4 regions of the Paenibacillus litoralis genome follow, and region 2 is predicted to be linked to each of the others. Evidence: riboswitches for the same ligand, from Rfam matches in the RefSeq annotation. Region 2 holds a riboswitch; each other region holds the start of a gene.
The links. A riboswitch is a leader RNA that binds a small molecule or an ion and turns the genes downstream of it on or off. The one in region 2 is predicted to bind cyclic di-GMP.
Positions count from the first base shown of each region.

Region 1: linked by a shared signal. The riboswitch ahead of ACKGJP_RS18210 (methyl-accepting chemotaxis protein) and the one ahead of ACKGJP_RS03220 (hypothetical protein) in region 2 are both predicted to bind cyclic di-GMP.
Region 3: linked by a shared signal. The riboswitch ahead of ACKGJP_RS18020 (putative motility protein) and the one ahead of ACKGJP_RS03220 (hypothetical protein) in region 2 are both predicted to bind cyclic di-GMP.
Region 4: linked by a shared signal. The riboswitch ahead of ACKGJP_RS00180 (flagellar brake protein) and the one ahead of ACKGJP_RS03220 (hypothetical protein) in region 2 are both predicted to bind cyclic di-GMP.

Region 1 is NZ_CP176395.1:4,369,606-4,377,121, reverse strand. It holds gene ACKGJP_RS18225 (methylated-DNA--[protein]-cysteine S-methyltransferase) at 1-518, opposite strand, end outside; gene ACKGJP_RS18220 (GNAT family N-acetyltransferase) at 955-1,356, opposite strand; gene ACKGJP_RS18215 (TioE family transcriptional regulator) at 1,580-2,293, shown strand; gene ACKGJP_RS18210 (methyl-accepting chemotaxis protein) at 2,360-4,072, opposite strand; cyclic di-GMP riboswitch class I at 4,243-4,331, opposite strand; gene ACKGJP_RS18205 (BMP family protein) at 4,573-5,607, shown strand; gene ACKGJP_RS18200 (sensor histidine kinase) at 5,667-7,025, opposite strand; gene ACKGJP_RS18195 (response regulator transcription factor) at 7,003-7,516, opposite strand, start outside.
Region 2 is NZ_CP176395.1:734,039-741,554, forward strand. It holds gene ACKGJP_RS03210 (response regulator) at 1-515, opposite strand, end outside; gene ACKGJP_RS03215 (sensor histidine kinase) at 518-2,185, opposite strand; gene ACKGJP_RS03220 (hypothetical protein) at 2,185-2,889, opposite strand; cyclic di-GMP riboswitch class II at 2,958-3,043, opposite strand; gene ACKGJP_RS03225 (helix-turn-helix domain-containing protein) at 3,655-5,913, shown strand; gene ACKGJP_RS03230 (ABC transporter substrate-binding protein) at 6,112-7,516, shown strand, end outside.
Region 3 is NZ_CP176395.1:4,328,578-4,336,093, reverse strand. It holds gene ACKGJP_RS18030 (ABC transporter substrate-binding protein) at 1-496, opposite strand, end outside; gene ACKGJP_RS18025 (RNA polymerase sigma factor) at 483-1,004, opposite strand; gene ACKGJP_RS18020 (putative motility protein) at 1,398-1,610, opposite strand; cyclic di-GMP riboswitch class I at 1,634-1,721, opposite strand; gene ACKGJP_RS18015 ((Fe-S)-binding protein) at 1,846-4,017, opposite strand; gene ACKGJP_RS18010 (PaaI family thioesterase) at 4,097-4,495, opposite strand; gene ACKGJP_RS18005 (acyl-CoA dehydrogenase family protein) at 4,563-6,341, opposite strand; gene ACKGJP_RS18000 (acetyl-CoA C-acyltransferase) at 6,420-7,516, opposite strand, start outside.
Region 4 is NZ_CP176395.1:34,496-42,011, forward strand. It holds gene ACKGJP_RS00165 (ABC transporter ATP-binding protein) at 37-2,088, opposite strand; gene ACKGJP_RS00170 (ABC transporter ATP-binding protein) at 2,085-3,851, opposite strand; gene tadA (tRNA adenosine(34) deaminase TadA) at 3,987-4,478, opposite strand; cyclic di-GMP riboswitch class I at 4,931-5,024, shown strand; gene ACKGJP_RS00180 (flagellar brake protein) at 5,277-5,897, shown strand; gene ACKGJP_RS00185 (S-layer homology domain-containing protein) at 6,372-7,516, shown strand, end outside.

The sequences.
Region 1 (7,516 bases), 3.6 Mb from region 2:
ACATCTTCGATGCCTTCCAGCTTCAGCATTTTACTCTTCATCGTAAGGCCGCCGCGGAAACCCGTTAGCTTGCGGTCAGCACCGATAATCCGGTGACAGGGCAGAAATACGGGCAACGGATTGGCACCATTCGCCGCACCGACAGCGCGTACCGCATTCGGTCTGCCGATCATCTCCGCGATGTCGCGATAGGTCCGGATTTCGCCATAAGGCACGCGTCCCAGCGCTGTCCACACCTCTCGTTGAAACGACGTTCCGATCAAATCCAACGGCAACTCCGCGAATGAAACTCGTTCCCCTGCAAAATAAGCCTGCAATAAATCGATCGCACCGGTTCGCCGCAAAGCTGCCGGGTCCTCTTTCGGTTCGACGCCCGGCATGTAACGATCCAGCCAACCCTGAAAATCCTTCAGTCCTTCATGCGGGAAAATAACGCGGCAAACGCCAAACTCCGTCGCAAGCAGAAGCCAGTCTCGTCCTTCAATCATTAATTTGACCCAATTCAATTGAGTTCTCATCGTTAGACCTTCCTTTGCATTTATTTCTCTCTGATATTGATAATCGATCCGTTATTGCGATCGCGCTGCGGTTCTCGGTACACATACGGTAAAGCGCCGCTTTTGTTCTTGTCGCTCGGCTGTGAGCCGCGTTGCTCGGTTACCATGAGGAGCGGTACCGGAAGTTCAAAGACATGACGTCTTCGTATGCATGAGCGGAGTGCTTTTATGCCACTTTGTATATTACCTTATTTTTAACAGTATTAATAGAAGCAACGAAGTTGTGACAAAAAGTTTCTTTCATTAATCTATCCGGAAGTTGAAATAGACAGAAGGGAAGTCAAACGATGCAAAAGGGACAAGCTCTTGTTGTCCGACTGCGACAATAACTTGGCGCTCGACTACAAATAAACCCCAATCCCCCGTACCGGCAGTTGGGAATCGGGATTTATTAGCTTTACAGCTTTCTGAGCAAACTGATTGCTTTGGGGTAAGTGAATTCAAATCCGTACTTCTGATACAAGCCGATAGCCGGCACCTCTGCCAGCAAAAGAACGTCGGCATCCTTGGGGATATGCAGATTTAAGTACTCCGTTATCTCATCCATTAGGACTTTATCCAATCCCTTGTCTTGATACGAGCGGTTAACGGCAATATCGACAACTTGATAATAGCACCCTCCATCGCCAATAATTCTGCCCATTCCAATGAGTTCGGAATCGTCGTTTCGTATCACTACCGAAAAAACCGAATGGCTCAGCGCCGTTCCGGCAGCCGATTCCTCCTTTTGACTTAAGCCTGCTGCCAGCCTCAATTCCAAGTACTCTTTTATCCCTGGCCGTTCATGCAAAATATTCACTCGGTCTCCTCCTTTTTCCTTGGCACATCGTTTCTCCTCCCCCTCATCTTCTATGTTACAACATTCATGCAAGTGAGAAGGCCAGTATCCAAGGGCTTTGAAGGCAACAGATTCCTTGGAAATCAAGATTATCTTTGCACTTTAAGGTTTTAAATTAGTGTTTGTTTCATGTGAGCGCTTTTGCTATAGTGGAATTCTACCGGTACGATTAGGAGGGACGCAGATGCACTACTACAAGCCAATTGAAATCGCCCGAGAGCTTAGCATTAGTACGAGCGCCCTGCGGCATTATGAAGCTTGGGGAGTCATCCCGGCCCCCGCCCGCTCTGCGAATGGATATCGTCTGTATACGAAAGTGCATTTGGCTTATTTCCGCTGTATTCGCGCTATGTTCCCGGGATTCGGCGTCTCGATCTCTTGCGACGTGCTTCGTCACATTCAAAATGCCGATATGGACATCGCCTTCTGGCTAGTCAATAAAGAACAAGCCATCCTCCAGCATGAAAAAGCCGTAGCCGATCAAACGCTTGCGCTGCTTCAAGACCCCGAACTTCCGCTCGTGGCAAATAAAAAGCTCAAAACCCACATGTCCATTGGGGAAGCGGCTGCTCTTACCAATGTACAAGATTCGGCAATCCGGCACTGGGAAAAAGAAGGACTGATCAAGCCGGAAAGAGATCCCGACAATGGCTATAGGATCTTCACCCCCATGCACATCCGGCAAATTTTGCTCATCCGCACCCTGCGAAGAACCGTTTACTTTCTGGAGAATATGAAGGAAATTGTCCAAGCAGTGGAACATCAAAGCATCGAGAAAGCCAAAAAAGTCACGGAAGACGCCCTATTTAGCATTCACCAGCGCAATCGCAAGCAATTTTATGGCGTTCATCAATTGGTCGAGCTTTGTAAAGAGGTCGGCCTGGTGGTGCCGGAGTAACTGTCTCATTAATAAATAAAGCCCCGACCGCAAGGTCGGGGCTTTCCGTATGGGAGCGAAATTTACTCAACTTTTGAATCGAAGCGTGATTTCATGAAGCTCCTGCGCCATATCCGTAAGGGCGTGGACCGCGGATGATATTTCCTCCATCGTAGCCAATTGCTCCTCCGAGGCGGCTGCTACGCTTTCCGTTTTGACAAAGGCGGATTTCGTAATGTTCTCCATATCCTGAAGGGAAGCGGTAATCTGCTCGCTGCCGGCCGACATTTGCTCCGACGAGGCGGATACCTCTTGCATTTGATTGGCAACCTCCTGGACCGACTGCATAATGCTGCGGAACGCTTCGCCGGCCTCCTGCACGATGATCGAGCCGCTCTCGACTTCTTTGTTGCCCTTCTCCATCGAATCGACCGCCAGCTTGGTTTCGCTCTGAATCTGACGGATGATGCTCGAAATTTGATCGGCCGATTGCCGCGATTGTTCAGCCAGCTTGCGCACCTGATCGGCCACGACGACAAAGCCCTTCCCATGCTCGCCCGCACGCGCCGCTTCAATCGCAGCGTTCAAAGCGAGCAAATTCGTTTGGGACGAGATGTCCGTAATGGCGTCGACGATCTTCCCGATCTCCTTGGAACGCGTCCCCAGTTGATTGACAAGCACAGCGGAATCGCTGACCGACTCGCGAATCGACTCCATTTGTGCGACCGCCTTTTGAATGGCTTTATTTCCCTCCTCCGCGTCTTTAGATGCATCCATGGACATAGCGGAAACGCTGCCCGAGAAGTCGGCGATCCGATTGATGCCGATGGCCATTTCCTCCATGGCTCTAACACTTTCCGTCGTGCTCTGAAGCTGTCTATCCGCACCTGCGGCTATTTCTTGAATCGCAAGAACGACTTGATTGGTCGATTGGCTGGATTGCTCCGAGCTTGCGAGCAGTTGCTCCGAACTAGCCGACAAATTTTGCGATTCCGTCCCGATCTTGACGATGATTTCTCTTAATCCGGCGATCATGCCGTTAAAATCATGCGTCAGAAGTCCGATTTCGTCCTTGGAACGATAATCGCCTTGTACCGTCATATCGCCCTTTTGCGCTTTGGCCATCCAGTGCTGAATGCTCCGTATCGGTCCGGTAATCATATTGGCGATCGCATATCCAAGCGCCGAGCACAGCAGTACCGTCAATATCGTTACGATCACGATAACGGCCGTAGCGTTTCGGGAGCTATCGATGCTTTCCTCGTAAAAGAGCTTCGCATCCTCTTCGTTAAATTGGACCACGTTCTCCAGGCTCGCGATCATTTCGGCACGAATCGGTTTAAAAGAATTGACATACTCTTTATGTGCTTCTTCTTTCTTGTTAGCTACCGCGAGCTCATCGACCTTCTTCTTCGCCTCGTTGTTTTTGGGAATCAGGTCGACGAATTTCTTGTATTGCTCCTGTGCCCGCGGCGACAATACGATTTGCTCAAGCTCTTTACGCGTCGCCTGATTTTTATCCCTCGTTTGGGTAATTTGCTGTTGGATTTTGGCTACGATAGCTTCGTCCTTCGCAAGAAGCAGTTCAAGCTGCAAAGCGTCCATTTGGGAATTACCGAACAGAAGCGCTTCAATCAGGCTATTGGGCATCATCTTCTCTTCATACATCGAACGGGCATTGTTCCCCATCGATTGCATAACGCCGAATCCCGAGATCCCGATAACCAGCAGGAAAACGATCGCCAGCCCGATAATTCCGAATATTTTGGTTCTAATCTTCAAATTGCGAATGTAGCTCATGTTGGCAGCATCCTTCCTCATCCTCTTTCGTATAGTTGCCTTGACCTGCAAGGCGATAACCGGAGACGGCGCGGTTTCCGTGAAATGACGTTGCAAGCTTCCCTAGCAAGTCGGAAGGCAACAAAAAATCCACCCCAAAAAAGGATGGATCCCCAAGGAAACCCCCTATTTTCGGCGGCTCGGCTGCCATAGAATGCAAGCATTCCTTAGGCCCGCAGCTTTGCGTCCTTCTCTTTAGAGAAGTTTGCCATTATCGGATACGGGTATGTAAGTTCTTTCGAAAGTATAATATAGCCTTTTTGAAAACACAAGACCTATTAACTAAACTTTTACAAACCATCTAGGGCCACCGTAACGAAAAAGACTTGCCCACATAGGGTATGCACGGAAATCCAGTGCCGGAAGTCTATGTTTTCTCGGTATTATTTGACAAAAACACAAGTCTGTTATATTCTCTGGTTTGTCCGGACAAAACTACTTTTTGGAATGGGGAAAACATCATGAAAAGTCTTCTTTCGAAACTGGCTTTGTCAAGCTTAGCCCTTGCCACCCTAATTTTGCCTCTCGGCACTTCTTCCGCCGAAGCGAAGAAAGACCATTCGTCCGAGAATAAGAAAAAGCCTAAAATATCGCTGTTGATCCCAGGTCAAGCGAACGACGGCGGCTTTATGGAGTCCGCATACAAAGGTCTGATGAAAGCGAAAGACGAGTTCCGCATTAAGGCGAACTACGTAGACAATATCCCTCACGATACGGCGCAAATCGCCGATGCGCTCCGCAAATTGGCCAAGAAGAAACCCGATATGATCATTGCGCATGCAGGCCAAAGCTCGGAAGCGGTCAAGCTGGTGGCTAAAGAATATCCGAAAATCAAGTTCGTCAACACGCAAACGAATTTGACGGGCGATAACTTGTCCAGCTATCAAGTGAAGCAAGAAGAGTCCGCTTGGCTGGCAGGCGCCGCGGCTGGTCTGTTGACCAAAACGAATGTTGTCGGACATATTTCCGGCGCACGCGTAACTCCTGGCTTTTATGGCCGCGCCGCTTTCGCCGACGGCTTGAAACATACGAATCCGAGCGCTCGGTTCGTGACAACCTTCACCGGCAATCAAGACGATGCTGCCTTGTCCAAGAAGGTCGCGCAAGCCCAAATCGATGCAGGCGCCGATATGATTTTCACGATGCTGAACGGGGCACGCGCAGGCGTAACCGAAGCAAGCCGGGAAAACGGCACGTTCCAGTTCGCCAACGTTCGCGACTTTTATGCCGATGCGCCTGATGTGTTCATTGGCTCGGCGATCGCCGATGCCGGTCTGACCGTTTACAGCGCCATCAAGGATTTGGTCGAAGGCGACTGGCAGCCGAACACGGTCGTCAAAATCGGATTGGAAAATCCGGATGCGATCCGTCTGGCTCTTGCCCCTTCCGTTCCGCAGCAAGTGAAGGATCAAATTGCCGTTTTCGCCGAGAAAATCAAGTCCGGCGAAATCGAAGTCAATGTAACCTACACCGGCCCTGAGTTTACGGTAGAGTAAACTCACGCACGAATAAACCCCTTTCCGCTTCCCTTCGGAGGCGGAAAGGGGTTATTTGTTTATGCCGCAGGAAATCGCATCGTGATGTCGGCACCGCCAGCTTTATGATTGCGCGCCGTAATATTCCCGCCGCAGCGCTCCACAATGGCGCGTGATATGGCGAGACCGAGCCCGGTCTCGCCATCCTTCCCTTTCACGAAGCGGTGAAACAGATGCGGAAGCAGCCCGTCCGGGATGCCGTCTCCATCGTCGGCAATCGAAATTTCTATCTGGTTTTTGTTGATGCCGGCGTTTATCCGAATCTGATTGCGCGCGTAGCGAGTCGCGTTCGAAACGACATTTAGCATGGCCTGAAGCAACTTATCCTTGTCCGCTTGCACCGTTAAACGCCTAATGGAATCCACGTCAACAACCGTTTGAATATGGAGCCCGTTTTTGACTAGGAGCGGATTGATTCGTACAACGGTCTCCTTTACCATCTCGGCGATACTGACGGTCGAAAAGCGGAAGCTGTCTTCTTCGCCATCCAGCTTGGCCAGCAGCGTCATTTCGGTCACGATGTTTTTCAATCTTCCGCTTTCGCTAATGATAATGTCGAGCCCTTTGCGCACCCGCTCCCCTTCGAATACTCCGTCGCGTATGCCTTCCGCGTAACCGGAAATCGACATTAACGGCGTTTTCAATTCATGAGAAGCATTTTGGATAAATTGCTTTTGGATCCTGTTGTAACGCTCGAGCTCCTCCGCCATTTCGTAAACCGTTTGCGCGACGTCGCCGATTTCACCGCCCGTCTTGACAAGCTTGACTTCGGAGAAACGGCGGTTCTCCACTTTGCGGAGTTCCCCCCTCAGCTTCATAAGCGGTTTGATCAATCGGCGCGTGATGAGCAGACTTAACAGAAAAACCAATACCCCACCGATGCACAGCACGATAACAAGTCGTCCCATTACCGCTTGCTCGACCGCTTTAATCTTGCTCATGGGCGTAAATAACGTTAACGTCCCTTCTTCAAGCGTGTTCGATGCGACGAGAAACCGGTCTTCGCTGCCGACATGAAGCGTCTGAACGGTTGCAGTCGGCGATTCTTGAATTGCACGGGATTCGATACTTTTCACGGTCATCTGGCTTGAAGCTTCAGAAAGCGTGCTATAAACGATCTTCGCATCGCGATCGGTAAGAATGGCGTCAATGCCCAAGACCGGCGAAACCGATATGGGCATCGCGATCGCTTGCGCTTCAACGGGAACGGCCGATGTCTTCATTTGCATGGAGATGGTTGAACTTATTTCCTTCATGTCTTTCTTCTGGGCTTCGATAAAATGGTCAAGCAGCACATAGTGAAAGATTACGGCCGTAACCGACAGAACAAGTAGGAGCAGGGCGCCAAAAGCGACATTAATCTGTACAAACAGCTTCATCCTCGGCCCCTCCCCCATCCGTTCGCAGCCGATAGCCGTGTCCCCACACCGACTCAATCGGCAAATGCTCGATTTTTTTGCGCAATCGTTTTAACAAATGATCGACGGCGCGTTCGCTGCCGAAGTAGTCGTCGCCCCAGACGAGGGTTAATAGCTCGTCTCTCGTATAGGCGCGGTTCGGCCGTTCGGCGAACGCTTTAAGCAAAGCGAATTCCTTGGACGTCATATCCACTTCCTCCCCGCACCAGAAAACCCGCCGTTCCTCCAGCACGAGCTGCAGCTGTCCGGCTCCGACCTGCAGAACAGGGGAGGTTTCGTTCCTGTTTTCCTCGATCGTCTTGAGCTTGTACCAGCGATGAAGCTGACGCTTGATCCGGGCGACCAACTCACGGGGGCTGAACGGCTTCACCAAATAGTCGTCGCTCCCGAGTTCCAGCCCCAATATTTTATCCACTTCGTTATCCTTCGCGGAAATCATGATGATCGGCACT
Region 2 (7,516 bases):
GTGATGACCAGCTTGCGGGCGATATCTTTGTTGCTCAAACCCTCGCCTAGCGCGCTCAGTACCTCGCGTTCCTTAGGCGTTAGCGTAATCAAGCCGTCATCCTCAGGGATGTCCGTCCGCATCATCAACTCCATTAAACCGGGATCGTAGTACTTGCGTCCTCTGGCAATAAGACGAACGGCGTAGAGCAGCTCCTCGGGCAAAGCTTCTTTCAGTACATAGCCGTCTGCGCCGATTTCCTGCGCTCTACGAAAATCATGCTCATTCGTCGACGACGTGAGGATGACGCATTTGCAGGAATACCGGCTGCGAATCTGTTCGACAAGATCCAGTCCGTTTTCGCGGCCGAGCCTCAGATCGATCAATGCCAAATCCGGCTCCGTCGAGCGAACCATTTCAAGAGCCTCCGAGATGGTTTCCGATTCCCCGCACAAGGAGACATTCGGCTCAAGAGAAAGCACGGAGGAGAGCCCTTTTCTAACCAATGGATGATCATCGACAATCATTACTTTCACGATTATGCACCTTCCTTTCTTAACGGCATTTCGGTTGGAATGGGAATGCTGATATCGATATCGGTGCCTGTGCCGATCCTGCTTGTTAGCCGGAACGTTCCGTTCAAAAAATGTACCGCATGCCGCATGTTTTCCATGCCTAGGCCTCTGTAGCCCGCATCGCCGCGTCCGTAATCGAGCAGCTGCGTGTCGAAGCCTGCCCCGTTGTCCGATATATGCAGGCGTGCTTGCTCGGGCTCGACCTCCAAGGTAACGGCAATTTCCGAGCATCGCCCATGCCGCACGGCATTTCCCGTCGCTTCGCAAATTACGCGGTAGAGCGCTTTTTTTGCAGAAATCGAAAGGGCTTCTTCCCCACCGTTTACATGACAATTCACTTTGATTTTATTTAGCTTGGCCAAATCCTTTAGGAAAGCTTGAATGCGCTCGTAGAACAATGATTCTTCTTTCTTCCTCGAGCTTAGCTGGTAGATGGTCGAGCGGAGCTCATGCATGACCGTTTTAGCCGTATCCGCTATATGCTCGAATTCCTCCTTAAGCTCGGGTTTGCCAAGCTCGTTCCATCTCAACTTCATCGCATGAATGGCATAGACGATCCCGAAAAGCCGCTGTGAAACGCTGTCGTGCATGTCGTTCGCGATCCTGTTCTGCTCCTCGGTTATCAGCAATTCCCCGGCTAACTCATCCAAGTGAACCCTTTCCAAAATAAGCGCGCTTAGCTCCGCCAGGAAGGTTAACTGCTTCATGGAATGAGAGTGGAGCGTCTTCCAGGTCTGCTCGTCCGTCTCAATGCCTACGCGTCCGATATAGCGGGACGGCGTCTGGACGGCAACCGTGAAATAGGTTACCCCATCCAGCTCCCATTCACGGGGCGAAGCGTAAGAAGCGTCCGTTAACGTATGAACGTGCCTGTTCATCGCCTCATCCAATTCCAGCTTGGTTGGAGAGGTGGCCAGCTGATCGGATTCGCCGTCGTAAGGGGCCAGCCAGAAGAAGGCGCTGCGCGCCTGGGTAAGCTTGACCGCATAATCGGCAAACGTTCGAATCAACGCTTCCTTGTGATGCTCCGACGCGGATGCTTCCACAATCTGGTACAACGACATGATGTGATTCATTTGCGTTTTGAGCTGCGAGGCTTGATGATCCAGTTCCTTCGTTAAATGGCCGAGAAGCTGAACGGCGAGCGTTATAAGTAAAAAAACGAACAGTTGACTGGCGTTATCCGATATAAGCGCTCCGATTCCCAGTTGCTTAGGGTTATGAAAGTATTGCGTAAATAAGGTGCCTGCCGTAATGTAAACCGCTAGGTATAGCCAGCAAAACGCTCTCGGCAGGAAGCTGGCAGCCACCAGAACGGGATTGAGCGCATACCATATAAACGGGCTCGCCAATCCTTCGGTCGGCAAGAGCAGCAGCAAGATACCGATCGTTTCAAATAGGATAAGCAGCTTCAAGGCCGGCAGCATTTCACGGTAATGGGCATACATCCGGTTCACCAAGCCCGCCGCGAAGAGTAGCGAGACTACAACGCCGATCTTGAACACAATCGGTGCATCCGGACCGCTAAGTACGTAGTACAGGGAGGTCAAGAACCAAGACGCATATCTGTAAAAAATGATGATTCGCAGTACGCCGGAGCGTGTACCGCTTGCTTCTCGCATTAGGTTCATCAGCGGCTTGTGAGCGGTTCGCCGAAGCTTGGGGGGGCTGTGAGTGCGTTGCTGCCGGAGATAACGTTAACAGAGCCGTTCGATGATTTTGCTTCTTGCGGTGGAGGCAATTCTGCTGCGGGTTCTAGGGAGCGGTTTGAAGCGGGCGTTGTTCCGGCGGCGATAGCCGGTTTGCCGCTGCTGCCGAATTCTAAAGATTCGTCCGATGGAGGAACGCTCGGCATGTTGTCCTTCCGGTTTGCGTTAGCCGGGCTTTTCTTGGGCTTCGGAATGGCATTTGCTTTCATGTTCAGCTCGATATTGGCCTGTCCGCCGTTCCAGGCCATCTCCACAGGTACGTTAAAATCGAGATCCGCCTTATCCGTTATGCCGGTGACGATTATGGTAAAATAAGCGTTTTCACCTGGCGCGAAGTCTTGGCCGTAGGTAACGGCCGTAACGCCATTCCCGTTATGCAGCTCCTTAGAAGCAATCAGCATCGGAACCTCCATCCTGTTCGTCACTTCGACAGCGAAGGACATGCTTTCCGCGCCTTCCTCGTAAATAGCCGCTACGCTTTGCGGCATCTTGATTAGCGCTTCTTCGCCGCCCGAGACGGAAAGGGACGAGTTTCCTTTTACAATGCTTACCGTGTAGCTGGACGCTTGTGTAATCCATGTTGTCGAACCTAATAAAACGGCGAATAACAGAACTTGCTTCCGCATGGCGCTTCTCCTTCCGGCAAAAAAACTGAGGGGGGAAAATACCCAAATAAAAACCCAATCCGCAAAATAACGGATTGGGTCGGTTGCACCAGTTACTCCACATGTCCCTGGTGCCCAGGTAAATAGAACATGTATCATCGTATCCCCATATTTCATATTTTTACATGATTGTACATGAAGGAAATCGCAATAGTTGTCGATTAATGTCGAGTCGTTTATAAAGATTTGATAAAGAGGACTCATGTGCAATATTGTTCAACAAAAATCTGCGTCTTTCGTCATACGATAACATGGACCGAAAAGGACAAGCGTGCTGCTTTCCATACCGTAGATCAGAATGTCGTTGATCCCAAGTAAACTACAGCTGCCGTTTCTCAACCAGCCATTTCCGGAGATCCGATCGAAAGTCGACCTCAATGGCGATTGTCCTCGAGAATCCTCGCTTTTTGGATGGAGAGTTGAGCGGTCTCTAGCGTCGCCTAATCGCTCGCCCGTGCGTTTTCCGACGGAATGGTCTCAACTCGGCCGCCTTATCTATAAACATGACAGGAAACTATAGAGTTTGGCCATTATTTTCTATATCCGGTGAGACGCTTAAACGATAGGCTTGTGTAAATGAAAGCGCTATTATCGAGGTCGGACGGCTGTCTCCTTGCTTTGGAATCGGGGCCGGGATGCGATCCCGAGCCTTCTTCTTTTTCGTTCGTCCTCCGCTCGTTTGATTTATAATCGGAATAAGTCTTTTACGTAGAGAGGGGTGGCGTGATGCGCGAGAACAGAAATATGCCGGCCTTCCGAAAGGCCTACTCCGTCTTCTTTTCGCTGCGAAACGTTTTGGTATTTACGTACATCGTTTTGTCCGTCTTGATTATCGCCGTATTTTCGGGCATCACGATTCGCGTCTCGGAGAAAATCATAACGGAGAAGGAGAACCGGGCGGTGCTAAGCTCGCTGCAGAACATAGCGGACCGGATCGATCTGAAAATCGACGAGTACGCGAATCAGATGATCGCGCTCGCTTATGAAGCTTCCGTACAAACGCTGCTGAAATCGAATGCGCTTACAGACCTGGGGCGGTTCGAGCTGATCAACGGCCTGTACGCCAAACTATTCGACATGAACGTAACCCATTCCGAAATCCAGTCGATCGTAATAATGGACCGGAACGGGACGAAATATACCGTAGCCAATCAGAACAACAGCTTGGAGGAAATGCTGAAACATTACTACGGATCTCCTTTGAGCGAGAGGGTGGACGAACGGGAGGGCGGCTTGTACATCGACTTCTCGGGCATCTATTCGGGAGACCGTAATCATATTTTGCTGATCAGAACGATCAACGAGCTGCGCGGGAAGGAAGCGCTTGGCTTGATTGCGGTCAGCATCAAGAAGGAAGCGCTGGAAAACATACTGTTTCAGGATCCCGCCCTCCGGCTGAACAGGCTCATCGATTCGAACGGGCTTGTCGCTTCCGACGCCCATAAGCAATTGCGCGGGTCGATTAATGACATTAATATTCAATCCCATATGCAATCCGGACCTTCCTTCGCGGCGGAGCTGGACGGAGAATCCTTCTTCATCACCTACCTGCAGAACAAGAGATATCCGTATACGATAATCAATCGCGTGCCCGAGCATTTGATCTATAAGGACGTCGCGTATATCAAAAAAACGATCCTGTACTTGATACTGTTCATGCTGTGCGCGGTCGCGACCATCGCGTTCTTCCTATCCAAGTCGCTGGTACGGCCGATCGGCAGGCTGATCCGGCTCATGAGCCGCGTCAGGCGCGGCGACCTGAACGTGAAAATGGAGCGTATGCCGCACAACGAGATAGGGATTCTAGCCGACAATTTCAACCAGATGGTGGACACGCTCCGCAACAGCATTCCGATGCGGAAAGAACGGCTGATCGGCAAGCTGCTGCTGGGGAGAGTTGCAAGCGAGGAGTACCGGCTTCAAGCCGCCGAGTTGGGGCTGCCGGGCGAAGAGATGGCAGGCTGCGCGATCGTCATCGAAAGGTATGAACGAGGCGGAGAAGCGCTTGCCGCCGTTTCCGTCGACGAGATGGAAATGTTCCTGCAAGAATGGCTGACTGCAGCCGGGTCTGCCGCTTTGCTCTATGTGCTGGATAACCGCCGCATCGTGGCGATCGTGCAGGACGCGGAAGCGGGGCTCATCGTCCGGCTGCATGAAGCTCTTCATGAGGAGCGGGGCATTTGGTCCGCTATCGGGGTCGGACGTTCCTACCGCGCGTACGAGAAGCTGCACGATTCGTACAACGAAGCGCTCGAAGCCCTCCGCTACAAGCATTTGTTCGGCGCGAACGAAATCATTTACATAAGCGATATTCAGGTGAAGGATTACAACTACGAACAGCTTGACGCCATGGAGGATGAAATCGTTCAGGCGGTCAAATACATGCAGGAGAAAGAGCTGTTAGCGAGCATGGATGCCCTGTTCACTCTGTTCAAGGAGCAATTTGTAAGCCGCGAGACGATGGTTCGTACGATCACGAACATTTATTTTAAACTGTTGCGGCTGATGAGCGGCCTCCGTATCGATCTGTTGGGCAGCGACCGCTCGGTTGCTCCCGTTCCTTCGTTGGAGAAGGTGACCCGGCCGGAGCATACGCAGGAGCTGAGACGGGAGTTCGGCGCTTTCCTGCAGGCGGCGGCTTCCTTGATCGGCAGCGAACAGGAAAAGCAGATGAATGCGACGATCACGAAAGCCATTCGCATTATCCGGGAACGGTATTCGGACAGCGAGCTGTCGGTTGGCAGCATTTGCAAGGAGCTGTTTATCAGCGAAAACTATTTTTCGAAGTTGTTCAAGCAGGAAACGGGCAAAAATTTCTCTCAATATGTATCCTCTTTGCGGTTGGAGGAAGCCAAAGCGCTGCTTCAGCAAACGGATCTGAAAATTAACGAGATAGCCGCCCAGGTAGGCTTTAACGATGCCAATTACTTCAGTCTTTGTTTTAAGGGAGCGTACGGCGTATCGCCCGGCAAGTTCCGCGGTTAGCGGGATGACGGGAGCCGTAATGGGGGCGCTGCGGGCCCCTAAATAAACGGATAACCGATTTTTCGTGCGCGAATCGCCGTTTTTTCTAGACTCTCCCCACTTTTCTATATAGTCATCCGGCCGGACAAAAAGCTAAGCTGTGCGTATGAAAGCGCTGTTATGGCAGCGTCTTCTCAACATAAACCTGGAGGGTTGTCAATGAGAAAGAGAAGGTTTGGACTAGGACTTGTTCTGGCTTCCGTATTATCGGCCGTATCGGTATTAAGCGGCTGCAGCGGCGGGAGCGGCGATGGAAAAAGCGCAGCGGGATCGGCTTCCCCGTCGGCGGGAACGGCGGCGAGTGCGAGCCCGGCGAAGCCGAAGGACGTGGAGCTCACCTTTTGGACGTACCCTGTTCTGAGCTTGCCCGGACAAAAGCCCGGCGAATACAACAATAATTTGGTCGAGAAATTCCAGAAGAAATATCCCAACGTCAAAGTGAAGCTTGAAATCATTCCTTACGACGGAGGCGATCAGAAAGTAAACGTGGCGCTCGCTTCCAACACGGCTCCCGATATACTCAACGATTATCCGGGGCGTACCACCAATTATGCCAAAAGGGGCTACACCGTTCCGTTAAACGATTTGCTGACCCAAGAGCAGCTGGCCAAAATTCCAAAGGATCTGCTAAAAATCGTGTCCCTGCAGGACGGAACGATTTTCAGCTACCCGCAGGGGATCGGGGCAACGATGCTGCTCATCAATAAGTCGTTGGCCGAAAAAGCGGGTGCGGGCGACCTGCTGCCAAAAGGCGATATGCGCACTTGGACGTTCGACGAATTCGAGAAGTTTTTGCAAACCGTCAAGGCCTATCAAGCGAAGCAAAGCCCGGATCTTTATCCGATGCTGCTGTTCGGCTTGAACGAGCAGGGCGATATGCTGTATCACAGCTTTATGGCCGGCTTCGGAGGCAAAAAATATGCGGACGACCGTTCGTCGACGGTGATGAACTCCAAAGAGAACGTGCAGGCGATCGAATGGATTAAATCGTTGGTGGATAAGAAGCTTATCTATCCGAATCCGGAAACCAGGCCGGCGACGATGAGCAACGATTATTTCGTGCAGGGCAAGACCGTTATCGCGCTAGGCAATACGTCGACGATGGATACGGTGCGGAAAGCGAAAGCCGACGGCACGATCAAAGAAGGCTTCGAGATGATGCTTGTTCCGTTCCCGAGCGTACAGAAAGACAAAGGCGTTATCGTGCCTGGCGGCGGACAATTCGTCGTGTTCAACAATAAGGACAAGGACAAAATCGAATACGCCAAAAAGTTCGTGCAGTTTGCGACGACGGAGGATCCGGAGTTCATCATCGCCATGGGCGGCTTCGACGTATACGGAAGAGATGTGCTGGGCGCGACGCCGGATCCGGAGAAAGTATGGCTGTCCAAAGTGGTTACCGATACGAAAAAAATTAACGGTCTTGACCTTTCCTACGACATCGACGGGTATTCCCAGACGAGAGCGGTGTTTTTCCCGGAAATGCAAGCGGTCTTCATCGGCAACAAAACGCCGCAAAAAGCGATGGACGACTACGTCGCCAAGGCGAACAAGATTATTAAAG
Region 3 (7,516 bases), 3.6 Mb from region 2:
CATACCAATTCGTTACATCCGAAAGGTAGATAAGATCAGGTTTCTCGATTTCGATTTGCCGTTTCAACTCGCCGTACGCTTTATCTTGTTGGTTATAATCGTATTTATAGATGACGATATCGAACGCAATGTTCGGTTTCTTCAGCATAATCAGTCGTCCGTATTTGTCCATAAAATTGCTTTCATTCATGTAAACGAGCACTTTAAGCGACTTTTCATCGCCATCATCAAGCGGATCGGCTGTTACTACGGCTTTTCCGCCAGATAAACTCTTCATCCAGTCATAACCGCTTCTCAGCAGATCAGGTTTGGCAATAACCAAGACCGCCGCAAGTGCCATCACAAATACCGCTGCAGCCGATCTTACGGAGAACCGTTTTATTTTGCTTTGCTCCATTCTTATCCGCTCCTCAATCTTTTTGCGGTTTGCGAGGATTCGTTCCTCCGTGTGGGGTAGCGCTTCCTTCAGTTTTTCTTCCCATTCAGCAGCGTGCATGTTCCGGCACCTCCCCGTTTAACTGCTTGTTTATTTTGGCGCGTGCCCGGTGCATTCGCGATTTGACCGTTCCCTCCGAGATGTCCAGCAGCCCGGCGATTTCCGCTATCGACAAATGATGATGGGCGTACAACAGAAGGGTCTCACGAAGCTTTTTCGGCAGACCGAGCACCTCCCGCCACACCTCTTCCCTCGATAAGGCATCGATGACCACATACTCTGCTGACGGAGACGTCGTTTGTCTCTGCAAAAACCGTTCAACGAGGCTGACACGCCGAAACCAGGAAGAACGCTGGTAATCGCGGACAACGTTGCGGGTTATGGCAAGCAGCCAGGTACGGACGGACGACTCGCCGCGAAATGCACACAACTTCTCATAAACTTTAATAAATACATCCTGCATAACATCGTCGGCAATGTCGGCGCGAAGCGTCAGAAAAAACGCATAATTCCACATATCTTTTCCGTAAGTTTCCATCAAGTCGGTTAATGTCCTGTTTTTTTCCATCCCTTCCGAGATAGTGGCTAAATATTCGAATGCCAAAGCGTTCACCTGTCCTGTTCGGTTACCAAATTAAACCCCGGGGTGTCGGACGATGCCGACGATGAAGTTGAATCGCGAGCTCAGTGAGTTCCTCATGGATTAGACGGGTCACAAAGGAAAAAGTTCCCTGTTCGTTTCGTTTTTTTCGTTCAGGTATACACAAGGATAAACGCATGGCGTCATATGACGCTATGCGTTTACCGGAGAAATATAAGCGCTTATCGTGTGAAACATATAAATTCTTCTATTTCAAGGATCCAGTGGTGCCGCAAAGCGGCATGCTAGTCTGATAAATGTACAAAAAAAGCCCCCTTCTCTTCATTGGAAGAAAAGGAGGCCGTTTATCCAGCGTTTTCACTACCCTCGCAGGTCAATCGAACGACCTAGATGCGGCTGAACGGAAGTCTCGATCACTTTCTGCTGTGCTGCCGCAAAATCGTTCAGCATAACGCTCGTTTGCTCAGCGCTAGCCTCCATCGTTTTGTCCAGCATGCGTACGCCTATCAATTGCTGCAGCAAGTCGGCGCTGCCGGCAGCTTGCAATGCGGCGTTGGCTCCGGATACGTTCATTGTCGTCGTCTCCCTTCATCCCATTCGGCAGCTGGCTGGCTTGGACGGCTGGCGTCATTAGCCCCTATAGCTTTGCGTCTTGCGTTTTCACGCAGTTTGCCGTTCTCGCGGCACGGAGTTACCCGCCACTCCAAAATTATACAGCCGTTCGACAGGAATCGTCAATGAATATGCCGGAAATCGGAAAATGACATAACAAACGCGCCCGGAAGCCCGGAGCGCGTTATGCAAAGCTTTATTCAAGAGATGCGGCAACGATCTCGGCAACGTCCATCGTCCTTACCCGGTCGTCGGCCTCAAGCGCCTTCGTACCGTCGCTCATCATCGTCAAGCAATACGGGCAGGCCGTTCCGATTATCGTAGGCTTAACCGCAAGCGCCTGTTCCGTTCTCGCGACATTAACCCGCTTCCCCTCGTTCTCCTCCATCCACATTCTGCCTCCGCCCGCACCGCAGCACATGCTATTGCGTCCAGACCTTTCCATTTCGGCCACCTCTAATCCCGGAACAGACTCCAGTATCTCGCGCGGCCCTCCATAAATGCCGTTATACCGCCCCAGGTAACAAGAATCATGATACGTGACCCTTTCCGCAAGCTTCATTGCAGGGGCGATCCGAGCCTCCTTCAACCATTTGGCAATCAATTCGCTGTGATGGTATACCTCGACATCCGGCGAGAGACCGAAATCCGGGTATTCGTTCTTGAACGTATTGTAGGCATGGGGATCGATCGTGATGATTTTACGGACACCGTACTTGTCAAACAATTCGATATTCGCGCGGGCAAGCTCCTGAAAAAGAAATTCGTTGCCAAGCCTTCTTGCGGTATCGCCCGAGTTGGTTTCTTCGTTCCCGAGGACGGCGAACGAAATGCCGGCACGGTTCATGATTTTAATAAACGCTCGGGTTATTTTCTGGCAGCGCTTGTCGTAGGCGCCCATCGAGCCGATGTAGAACAAGTAGTCGAAGGGCTTTCCTTCCTGAATGGCCGGCGCCTCTTCTCCTGCATCCAAACCTTCCTTCCATCGGGCGCGTTCCTGTCTGCTAAGCCCCCATGGATTGCCCTGCCGTTCGATATTCGTCAGCGTTCTTCCTGCCTCCGCCGGCAAACTGCCTTGCGTCAGAACCAAATATCGTCGCATGTCGACGATAAAGCTAACATGTTCATTCGCAACCGGACATTGATCCTCGCAATTGCGGCACGTCGTACAAGCCCATAACTCTTGCTCCGTAACCGTATCGCCGAGTAATTCCGCCGCAAATTCCGCGCGTTCCGTCCCTCCGACGTTCGGCCCCTTTCCTTCGGAGGCAGCCCGATTCTCCGCCGTGCTTGAGAAAGCGAATGCGGGCATCCATGGCGTGCGCGACGTAATCGCAGCGCCTTTATGCGTCAGGTGATTGCGCATATGAATGATCAGATGCATCGGCGAAAGCATTTTACCCGTTCCGGAAGCCGGGCACGAAGAGGTACAGCGGCCGCATTCCACGCATGCATATAAATCCGTCAACTGGTTGCGCGTAAAATGCTCGACTTTCCCCGCGCCGAACGATTCGGCATTCTCGTCCTCCAAATCGACCGGTTCCAGCCTCCCCGCCGGCTTCCCGCTTCGCAAAAACAAATTGACCGGCGCAAATAAGAGATGAGCGTGCTTCGATTGAGGCACATAGACGAGAAAGGCAAGCAAAATGAGCAAATGCGACCACCAGCCCGCATAAAACATAACGCCATTCGCCGCTTCGCCCAGCGGTTCGAACCAAGTTGCAACTGCCGAAGCTAGAGGCTGGTAGCCGGATGCCGTTTCGCCCAGCCATGCACGTTTGGCCGAGAGCGTGAACACCACGCTCAGCATAAGTCCGCTTATGAAGAGAAGGACGATTGCAGGTCCCCAGCCCTTCTTCAAGCGAGACAGCTTTTCGACGTATCGACGGTAGGCGGCATACATAACCGCCGCCATAACGAGCAGAACGACGATTTCCTGACTGAGCTCAAACCACGGGTATACGCCGCCGATCGGCAAATGCCACTCCGTATTGATACCTTGCAGGATCAGATCTAAGGCGCCAAGCTGCAGCATGATGAAGCCGTAAAAAATGACGAGATGCATGAGCCCGCTTCGCCAATCCTGAAGCAGCGTGCCATGACCGAACATTTGGGCCGCAGCTCGCTTCAGCCGGGCACGCCATTCCGCCTTGACGTTCTCCTCACCGGGTCTCCCAAGCCGGATAAATAAATAGCGGCTGTATACGATATGCGCGAACAAATAGACTGCGTAGCAAGTCACCAGTAGAGCCGCCGTCAAATGGATGGCCAGAAACGTTCCGCTTCCTCTGCTTACCGCGGAAGGAGCTATTTGCGTGTAGAGAGCAGCGAACGAATGAACGAATGCGGAAACAAAGTACAGCTTCATCGTTGCACCGCCTTTCCGAAGTCGTTTTGCTTGGCAAAACGCGAACCGTGTTTAGGATGCCGTTATGTTCCGCCAATCGTTACGTTACCCGAAACGAACCGGTTCCGATTGATCCGAGGCGGCCGTCGGCGTCTACGATTCGTCCCTGGGCCGTTATCCCCTTGCGGGTGGAATGAACGATTTCCGCCGTGACGGTCGCAAGTCCGGCGCGGATCGGGGATACGAAATGCACGTTCATAACGGCGGTGACGATCTTCTCCTTCGGACGCGAAGCCATTGCCGCCAATCCCATCGCGTTGTCTAGCAGAGACGCATGGACGCCGCCGTGCAAAATGCCGATCAAGTTTAGATGGTGTGGCTGAACGTCAAGCGAAATGACAACCTGACGGCCGTCCCATTTGTCCAGCTTGCAGCCGAGATAGGTCCAAAACGTTCCTTGCGCGGCCCGTTCAAGCGCCTCCCACTCCTCATCCGACATCTTCTTCCCGGTATCTATGATGGATTACCTCCTTCATGCCAGTCATCCGGAAGCTCGGCGCGGACGATCACGTCACATATTTGCCGGCGGCAATATGGACGGCGGCAATGCTTCGCTTCAAGGCGATGAGATTCACTTGCTTGAACCGGGTCAATTTCTTGAGGACAGACAACTCCGTCTGCAGCTTATCTCCATCGCTCATAGCTGCCAGCGCGGTTCGCGCAGCCGACTCTATCCGCGCGAACGATTCGTGTACGAACGCTTGCGCCATCTTGGACTTCAAGCCGCCTTTTTCGGCTCCATCCCGTTCGCTTATTTTAACGGCACGCAGCAGGGCGGACTCCGCCGCATAAATCTCCATGATCATATTGGCGAGAGACTCCAGAATTTCTTGCTCCGCATCCAGCTCAGTCCCATATTTCGCGACAGCCATACCGCCCGCCATCAGAAACATTTTTTTGGCTGCGCCGATCATTTCCGTTTCCTGCGCCAGCGCCCCGTCTTCCGAAACGGCAGGGACGTAGGCAATCAGTTCCTGCTGAAGCCGTTCAGCCGCTTGGAACAGCGGCAGCTCGCCCTTCATCGCCTTTCTCAGCAGCGTGGCGGGAATCAGCAAACGGTTGATTTCGTTCGTCCCTTCGAAAATGCGATTGATGCGCGAGTCGCGGTAAATCCGTTCGATCATATATTCCTGGATATAGCCGTAGCCGCCATGAATCTGTACGCCCTCGTCAGCGGCATAGTCCAGGCATTCCGTCGCGAACACCTTATTGAGCGAGCATTCCATCGCGTATTCTTCTACCGCTTTGGCCACGAGCCGGCTGTAATCCGGCGCTTCCTTATCAAGCGGCTTCATCGCCGCTTCAATCAGCCCCGAAGTCCTATAGACCATACTTTCCGCCGCATAAGTCCGGATGGCAACATCGGCTACCTTTTTCTGAATAAGCGGGAATGCGATGAGCGGCTTGCCGAACTGATTGCGCTGCTTACCGTACTGGATGGCGAGCTCGAGCGCCCATTTGGCTGAACCCGCACAGCCTGCAGCCAGCTTGAACCGCCCGATGTTCAAAATATTAAAAGCAATGACGTGCCCCCGGCCGATTTCGCCGAGCACGTTTTCAACGGGAACCGGCACCTCGTCGAGCAGCAGCGGCCGTGTAGACGACCCCTTGATTCCCATCTTCTTCTCCTCCGGTCCGGTAGAAACGCCGGAGAACTCGCGTTCGACGATAAACGCGGTGAATTTCTCGCCGGCAACCTTTGCATATACGATGAACAATCCGGCAAATCCGGCGTTCGTAATGAACTGTTTGGCTCCGTTCAAGACATAGTGCGTCCCTTCCGGATTGAGCTTGGCGGTCGTCCGTGCGTTTAACGAATCGGAACCCGAGGTCGGCTCGGTCAAACAGTAGGCGGCAATCGTTTCACCCGAAACGAGTTTCGGTAAGTAGCGCTGCTTCTGCTGCTCATTGCCGAACAGGGCGATCGGCAAGCTCCCGATGCCGACATGAGCACCGAAGCTTAATGCGAACGCTCCTGCGCGCACAAGCTTCTCGGTAATAAGCGTCGAACTGATTTTATCAAGATCGGCTCCCCCGTATACTTCCGGTATATCGGCACCGAGCAAACCGAGCGTCCCCATTTGCCGGAGCAGCTTGACCGTCAGCTCGAAATCTTGCTTTTCCAGCTTCTCGTCATGCGGCAGCACCTCGCCCTCGACGAACTGTTCCGTCAGTTCAGCGATCATAAGCTGTTCCTCCGTAAAATCCTCCGGTGTAAACACGGACTCCGCTTCCGATGATCCAAGCAGGAAGCTTCCTCCGCGAATAAGCGGATTTACAGCCATAGGCGTTTCACCTCCGTCCAATAGTAATCGCAACCTTCATCGCTTCCTTGAAGGGAAGCTTTGGCCTTGACCTCTGGTCTAAGCAAATTCATAAACCGCCGCGGCACCCATCCCGCCGCCTATGCACATGCTGACGACGCCATAACGGCTGCTGCGTCTGCGCCCCTCGTGCAGCAGCGTTGCCGTCAGCTTGGCGCCGGTACATCCTAGAGGATGTCCGAGGGCGATCGCTCCCCCGTTTACATTGACGCAGCTTTCATCGATGCCGAGCTGCCGAATGACCGGCAAGCACTGCGCTGCGAAAGCCTCGTTAATCTCGAACAAATCGACGTCGGCAATCCCGATTCCCGCTTGTTTCAACGCTTTCGGTATGGCCGTAAGCGGACCGACGCCCATGACGTCGGGAGCCACGCCGGTGACGGCAAAAGACCGGAATATCGCAAGAGGCCTCAGACCGAGCTCATTCGCTTTCTCCCGAGACATCACGATGGCGGCGGCGGCGCCGTCGCTCATCTGCGATGCGTTTCCTGCCGTAACGGTGCCCTGCGGATGAAAGGAAGGCCTGAGCTTTGCCAGCACCTCAACACTGGTATCCGCGCGAACCCCTTCATCGGTATCGAACTTCACGCTGCGAACGCGCAGCTTGCCGTCATTACCGAGCGACCTTTCTTCAACCGAATACGGAACCGTTTCATCGCGGAATTTGCCGGAGGCGATGGCTGCCGCCGCTTTTCGGTGGCTGTTCTCGGCAAATCGGTCCTGGTCCGCTCTCGATACGCTGTATCGTTTGGCGACCTCTTCCGCAGTATGGCCCATCGCCATGTATAATTCGGGCCGGTATTCGACCAAGTACGGATTGGGCAGCGGCCGGGAGCCTGCCATCGGAATCATGCTCATGCTTTCCGCCCCGCCTGCCGCAATCGTATCCGCTGCGCCGCTTTGAATTTGCTGCGCCGCATAGGCGATCGCCTGAAGACCGGAAGCGCAGAAACGGTTAACGGTAAGTCCGGGAACGCTATCCGGCAAGCCTGCGCGCAGCGCCACGATACGTCCTATATTCAGTCCTTGCTCGCCTTCCGGCATGGCGCAGCCGATAATGACGTCGTCGATATCGGTGTCAGTCACTCCGCGCGTTCGAACAATCGCTTCCCGCACCACATGCCCGCCAAGATCGT
Region 4 (7,516 bases), 700 kb from region 2:
TATCCACTATTACGATACCCCTAGCGTTTGTATTTCCTACCCGGCGCCTTGCTGCAGTCTGTACATTTGCGCATATCGTCCTTGAAGGCTCAGCAGCGATTCGTGCGTCCCCCGTTCGACGATTTCCCCGCGGTGCAGCACGAGGATGAGGTCGGCGCTGCGGATCGTGGACAGCCGGTGCGCGATGATGAACGTAGTCCGGCCCTTCTTAAGCACGTCAAGCGCGTTCTGGATGACGGCCTCGGTCTCGGTGTCGATGCTGGACGTCGCTTCGTCGAGAATCAGGATGGCCGGATTGAAGGCGAGCGCCCTGGCGAACGAAATGAGCTGCCGCTGACCGGCGGACAAGGTAGCGCCTTTCTCCAGCACAGGCTCGTCGTAGCCCTGGGGCAATCCCGATAGCACCTGGGCTGCGCCGACATCGTTCAGCGCCTGCTCCGCCCGTGCCCGGCTGATGGCGGGATCGTTCAAGCTGACGTTCGACGCGACGGTGCCGGTGAACAGATACGGGTCCTGCAGCACGATGCCCATGTGCTCGCGCAGAGGCTGTTTGGCGATGGACGACGTGTCCTGCCCGTCGATCGTGATCGTGCCCCGCTGCGGATCGTAGAAACGGAACAGCAGGTTCATGATGGAGCTTTTGCCGGAACCCGTGTGGCCGACAAGCGCGACCGTCTGCCCCTGCTTCGCTTCGAAGGAAATGCCGCGCAGGACGAAATCCTCCTTATAGGCAAACCACACGTTCTCGAACCGGACGTCGCCCCGGTAACGCTCGATTTGGCCTCGGTCGACATCGGTACCCGGCTCATCGATGAGCTCGAATACGCGCTGGGCCGAAATACGCGCCTGCTCGAGCATGCCGAGCTGGTTGACCATGCCGTTGAGCGGCTGGAACAGTCTGCCCAAATAGTCGATGAAGGCGTAAAGCACGCCGAAGGTAATGGCGCCCCCCACCGTAAACGAACCGCCGCCGAAATACCAGACGACGCCGGCGAACGCAAAATTTTTCAGCACATTGACGAGATTGAACGAAGTGAGCGCGTTCAGATGCTGCATTTTGTTCTGATAGACGAAATATTCGGTGTTCAGCCCTTCGAACTCCTCCATCGTTTGCTTCTGCCGGCGGAATGCGCGGATGACGGTCATGCCTTGAATCGATTCATTGATGATGCCGTTGAGATCGCTGATCCGTGCGCGGATAATCTGGTTATAGCGGCCGGCGTACTTGCGGTAAAGCCAGATCCAGGCCGCCAGCAGCGGAAGGATGACGAGACAGATAGCGGCAAGCCTCGGACTAAGCAGAAACAACGCGGCGTAAATGCCGATCATGTTGATCGCGCCCGAGAAAAATTGCGTCAGCACGGAGACGAACAGATCCTTGACCGCCTCCGTATCGTTCGTAACGCGGGAGACGACCTTTCCGGCCGGCATATTGTCGAAATAGTGGATCGGCAGCCTCTGGATTTGCCCGTACACGTCGAGACGCAGCTTTTGCACGATACGGTTGGCCGCGGTTTGCAGAAAATATTTTTGCCCGTAGTGAAAGAGCGATGCGACAGCGAGAAGCAGTAGGTATAGTCCTGCAAGCTTAAGCAGGCCGCGCACCTCCGGTTTATAGAAGGCGAACAGCTCGCCGGCCGACAGCGGCTGAGCTGCGTAAGAAGCGGTGCTGTCGTCTTTGCGCACGATGAGCTTGCCGTCCGTAAGGGAACGCTCCCCGTCGAAGCGGAGGGGCTCTCCGACGAAGACGAACTGCCGTCCGGCCTGAACGATGCGAACCTCTCGGCCCGCGGTCATACCTGGCGGCAGTCGATCGTTTCGAACGTAGCGTCGGCCGCCGTAGGATACGACGTCTTCCGATGCGGCGGAACTTGGGCCTGCGATCTCGTACCAGGGCTTTTCGATGCCGAGGATATGCGTATCGATCATCGTTTTTGCGATAAAAGGACCGCATAGCTCGGCGCAAACGGCGACGGCGAGCATGATTAAACCGGCGACGAAGCGGCGCTTATAGAGCAGCGCGTACCGGAGCAAACGGCTTCCCGTTCCTTTTGCGCTCCCGTTGTCTGTTAGGGCTTCGGCGCTCATTTGGACTCACCGCCTTCCTCTTCCGATAAATGCGCTTCGACCTGCTGGCGTTCGAATTGCTCGCGATACCAGCCGCCCGCTTGCAGCAACTGATCATGCGTGCCTTGCTCGACGATTCGTCCGCCGTCCAGAACGACAATGAGATCCGCATGCTGTACGGCGGAAAGCCGGTGGGTGGCGATCATCGTAGTTTTGTCGGTACGAAGACGGCGTACGTTCGCGATAATCGCCGCTTCCGTCTTGGCATCGACGGCGGACAAGGAATCGTCGAGAATGAGCATTTCGGGTTCCGCGATAAGCGCGCGCGCAATGGCGACACGCTGTTTCTGTCCGCCTGACAGGGCCACCCCTTTCTCCCCGACAAGCGTGTCGAGGCCATGGGCCAGCAACGGAATATCTCGGAGGAAGGATGCGGCCTCCAGAGCGCGCTTGATGTCTTCCTCGGTTGCTTCCGGCTTGCCGAAGCGAATATTGTCCCTTACGGTCTTGGAGAAGAGCATCTGCTCTTGGGGTACATAGCCAATCGTTCCGTGCAGTTCTTCGAGCGTCATATCCTTGATCGGTACGCCTGCCAGCGAGATTACGCCTTCACCGGCCGGGTAGTCGCGAAGAAGCTGACGGATCAGCGTCGTCTTGCCGCTTCCCGTCCGGCCGACAATCCCGAGCGTTTGGCCGGGCTCGAGCTCAAACGAAACATTCGTCAAATTATCCGTTTCGGATGACGGGTAGCGGAACGTCACTTGCTCGAAGCGAATTGTTTTGCGCCCGTTTACGGTTTTTGGCCGGGAAGCGCCCACGACGTCAGGCTCGTAAGCGAGCGTCTCGTTCACCCGGTCAAGCGAAGCGTTGCCGCGCTGCATGATGTTGATCAGCTCGCCGATAGCGAACATTGGCCAAACCATCATGCCTAAGTAGACGTTGAACGTGACCAGCTCGCCTAGCGTAATTTCGTTGCGGAAGACGAGATAGGCCCCGTAGCCGAGCCCGATCAAATAACTGGCGCCGACGAGCAGCTTGACGGTGGGCTCGAATAGGGCGTCGATCCGGGTAACGTCGGTATTTCTCTCGTATACGTCGTCGGTAAGCTTTTTAAACCGCTCCTGATCCGCCGTTTCTTGGACATAGGCGCGAATGACGCGAACGCCGGCCGTCGCTTCCAAGACGTGGTCGTTCAGCTGGCCGAACGATTCCTGGGCCGAACGGAAGCGCTCGTGAATTTTTTTGCCGTACAAGCTCATGGCAAGCGCGATCAAAGGCAAGGGGAGAAGCGCCGCAATCGTTAGCTTCCAGCTGATAAGGACGCCCATCGCAAGCAAAATGACCAGCATGAAGCCGCTGGAATCGACCAGCGTCAGAATGCCGAAGCCGGCTGTGGCGGATATCGCCCGCAGGTCGTTCGTCGCCCGGGCCATCAGATCGCCTGTCCGATTGCGCTCGAAGAAGGTCGGCGTCATACGGAGCAGGTGACGCATGAACCGGGAACGAAGCATGCGTTCGATCAGGAACGCGCCGCCGAACAGCTGATACATCCAGTAGTACGATATGATATAGATGACGGCCATGATGGCAGCGAATTGGAGCAGGAAGGCGGTCAGCTCCGGTTTGGTCAGCGTGCCTTGCTGGATCCCGTCAATGGCGCTGCCGATCATACGCGGGGGCACAAGCTCCAGGACGCCGACAACGACGAGCAGCGTAACGGCGACGGAATAACGAATCCAATACATTTGATAAAACCAGCGAAGTTTATAAAGTACGGCGAACAAGTTGGGGACCTCCTAGAAATTTTCGAGGGAAAGTTACTTCATAACGGCATACTAAAAACATCGGCAACGATTTCGCGGGCAAACAATCCTGAAGCCCGAACGATGACGATCTTCGCTCAGGCTTCGGTAACCCGTTTAGTCGGATGCTTGTGCGGCAGATTGCTGTTTGCGCATTTCCCGCAGCTCGCGGAAGAAGCGGGACAGCCGCTCGCTGCATGCCTCCTGGAGCACGCCTTGCGTAAGCTCGACGCGGTGATTGAAGCGATCTTCCTGCAGCAAATTCATGAGCGTTCCCGCGCAGCCTGCCTTCGGGTCGCTTGTGCCGAATATGACATGCGGAATACGAGCCTGTACGATAGCCCCCGCGCACATGGGACAAGGCTCAAGCGTGACGTAAAGCCGGCAGTCGAGCAGCCGCCAGGCGTCAAGAGCCCGGCTGGCTTCGCGGATGGCGATCATTTCGGCATGGGCTGTCGGGTCGTGCGACGTTTCGCGCAAATTATGGCCGCGACCGATAATTTCTCCGTCTCGGACGATGACGGCGCCGATCGGCACCTCGCCGATTGCAGCGGCTTTCTCCGCCTCTTCCATCGCGATGCGCATCCAGACGATATGTTCTTCTTCCAAGGGAACACCTCTTTATGTACGGCTTGCCCAGCCATGGGCGTAAGTAGAGCGGCGTGTATCCGCCAAATTCCTATTAAAATTGTCCCCAACGGGGATAAACCCGCAAGCAGGAAACTTATCCACTGTGGACGGAAACCGCGAATTTTCAAACTTATGCACATGCTGTGTATAAGTTTGTGGATAACATTGTTGGTAGTGTGGACAACGAAAGCGGTATTCTCATTGTACGCCGGGCCGTTCCTGAGGGCAAGTCGGCATTGTTCCCGTAAGAACGGGAAACGATAAGGGAGAATGAGCCGGTAAACGGCCTTCCGGACATGTGAATAAAGCGGTCAGGATGGGGATGGCGTTGTGGATAGGCTTTGCAGACGATTGCTTACCCTGTGCAACCCGATTATACTGAAATTAACGATTTTTTAGGACTTTGGTACCCCTTTTTAACATAAAGTGATATTCGATAATGGCAAACTTGCTGAAAAGCAAGGACGCAAAGCCACAGGGTCTAAAGCTTCGCATATGCGGAGCCATGACAGCCTGGTTGCCGAATGGGATCGGACACGCAAGCATGCGTCGGCTGCTCTTTCGGAGCGGCTTTTTTATGTTCGCGTACAACAGGTTATATCCGGGTGGGCCAACGCCGGCGCATACCTGACGGTTACCCGTAAAATTTTCTCCACATTGATTGAGAAAGGTCGATGCAGTATGTCAGGTACGTCTGTTACCCGGAATCGTTCCGAATTCGTAGATACCAGCAATCAAAAAACACTAAGGTCATCGATATTGATGCACTGCCGCACCGTGGTGGAAAAACAGGATTACGTGTCGACCGGCGTACTCGCTGTTGTCGAGGGAGATATGGTTGAAATCGAGATCGGCGATTATAAGCAGTTTGAATTGGGAGATGCCGTTAAGCTGACGATTTATTCGCCGGAAGGCATATTCATGTTCCAGTCTACGATTATCGCGAAGGATAATGGATCGCTCATCGTCATAAATCCTCCGGAAAACCAGCGGAAATTTTCAGAGAAGCGGGAGCATTTTCGGGTAGACGTTAAGATGAAGGGCTCGATCCTGTCGATCGAATCGGCAAACGATTCGCGAAGTCCGGAGGCAACCGATGCGATTCCGTTAACGGTCGTCAATATTAGCGTTAGCGGCATCGGCTTTACGGTCGGCAGCGAATGCAGGCTCACGGAACGAACGATAGTCCGTCTTGAGCTTGAGATGGGGACGATCGTGTCGTGTACGGCTGAAATTGTCCGCCGCGAAACATCCGAGCTAGGCTGCTACTATGGCGCGCAGTTTGTGGATTTCCCCCAGGAGCGGCTAAATGCGCTTCGGGCGTTTATTTTGAAGACGCAGGTCGAATTGTCTTCGGTTCGCAGGCAGGAGGAGAAGGAAGCGCGGATTTTCAAATAGCGGTTTGCCGGCATGAAAAGGGAAGACTTCTGCATCTCGCAGGGGTCTTTTTTTCGTTCAGATTTTGTTCAGAGGGTAAATCTACAATGGGTTCGAGCAGCTTGTAAGAGGAAAAAATCCCACATAATGTAACTTGTTTCGCGGTATTCGGCAACCGCTCGGGGGTCGACGCTTGAAAGAATGCAGATCGAGATATCGTATTTCGGAGTTTCTTCATCGCCAGCCTCTGCTCCTAGGGCAGGTATTCATGTTGGAATCCCTAAATGCTCCTATCATATAACGTCAATCTGAACAAAAAATGAACAATGCGAAATGCAGAAAAAGCGCTTGGCCGCCCCATTCCGATTGTTCAAAAATTGTTCAGATGCGGTTGTTACTATAAGCGGGATGATTCGACAGGAAGCAGCAAAGGGCGAGCAAATCTACGGGAATAACACGACTCGCCATAGAACAGGGAGGGAGAGGAGCAGGGAAATGCGTTTTGTAGAAAAGTTACGAATGGGAAGCGGCAATAGGGAGGGAGAATGGCGGAACCGGCTCCGTCCGCGCGGCGTGCTGTCCAAACGGTTCGTTTCGCTGACTACGGCTCTGCTGATGGCTTTCGGCGCAGCGGCGCCATCGCACGCAGCTGGAGGAGGTTCAGGCAGCGGCTCGCAGGGCGGCACTTATTTTACCGGCACGGACAATTGGGGTGGCGGCGCGGCAAACAGTAATAAAGATAACGACTTGGATTATTACACGCGTCTTGCGGCTGACCAGACATCCGGAGATTTTCGAAAAGCGGGTGATCCTCAAAGCGGTACTGCGATCAAAAACGGGACCCCCAATTTGTATCCGTTCGAGTTCAAGATTGACGTCCCGGCTGGAAAAACGCCTCAGACCAGCGCCTACTTGCTTATTAGAGGCTATGATGTGGATGAAGAAGACGGCGAATGGGATAGAGTGTATCTCTCTAAAACCCCTCTAGCGCTTCTCGCCGGGCCGGGAGTCCCGAGCGGATATACATGGCCGACTACGGGGAATTGGAATGATGCCACTTACCGCAAAGGATTTGACCTTCAATATTATGTGGGTGCGCTATCCGGGAATAACGCCAAATGGAATACAACCGTATTTAAGCTGGATCCTGCTCAAGTAGCCGAGGGCGATAATTTTGTCGGCATTTCGGTTCATCATAATCCCCAAATCGGCACCCTGAATACAGGCTGGGAGACCGTAATCGACTGGGGCCAGCTTGTGATCGACGGCGGCAGCCGCAAGACGGGAGAACTGACTGATGTCAATATCGCCGTCATCGACGGAAAAATTACGTTGACAACGTCGGTTGCAGGCAAGGAGCTTGTCCCTGGACAAGATTTTATTATTGAAGCTAACGTTATCGATAAAGAGGGCAATAATCTGGTTACGGAAACGAGAAAGGTCCCTCAGAGCAGCTTGGGCAGTACGATCCAAATTCCTCTCTCGGATAACGATATCGATAAAACCCAAAATTATACGGTTAACGTTATCTTATTCGACGAGGAAGTAGAAACGACAGGTCCCAATGCAAATAGGGGCTACAAGGTGCCTACTCAAGCAGAGCACATCTTCTCCGTCTCCACCTTTGATCCGAAGGCAGC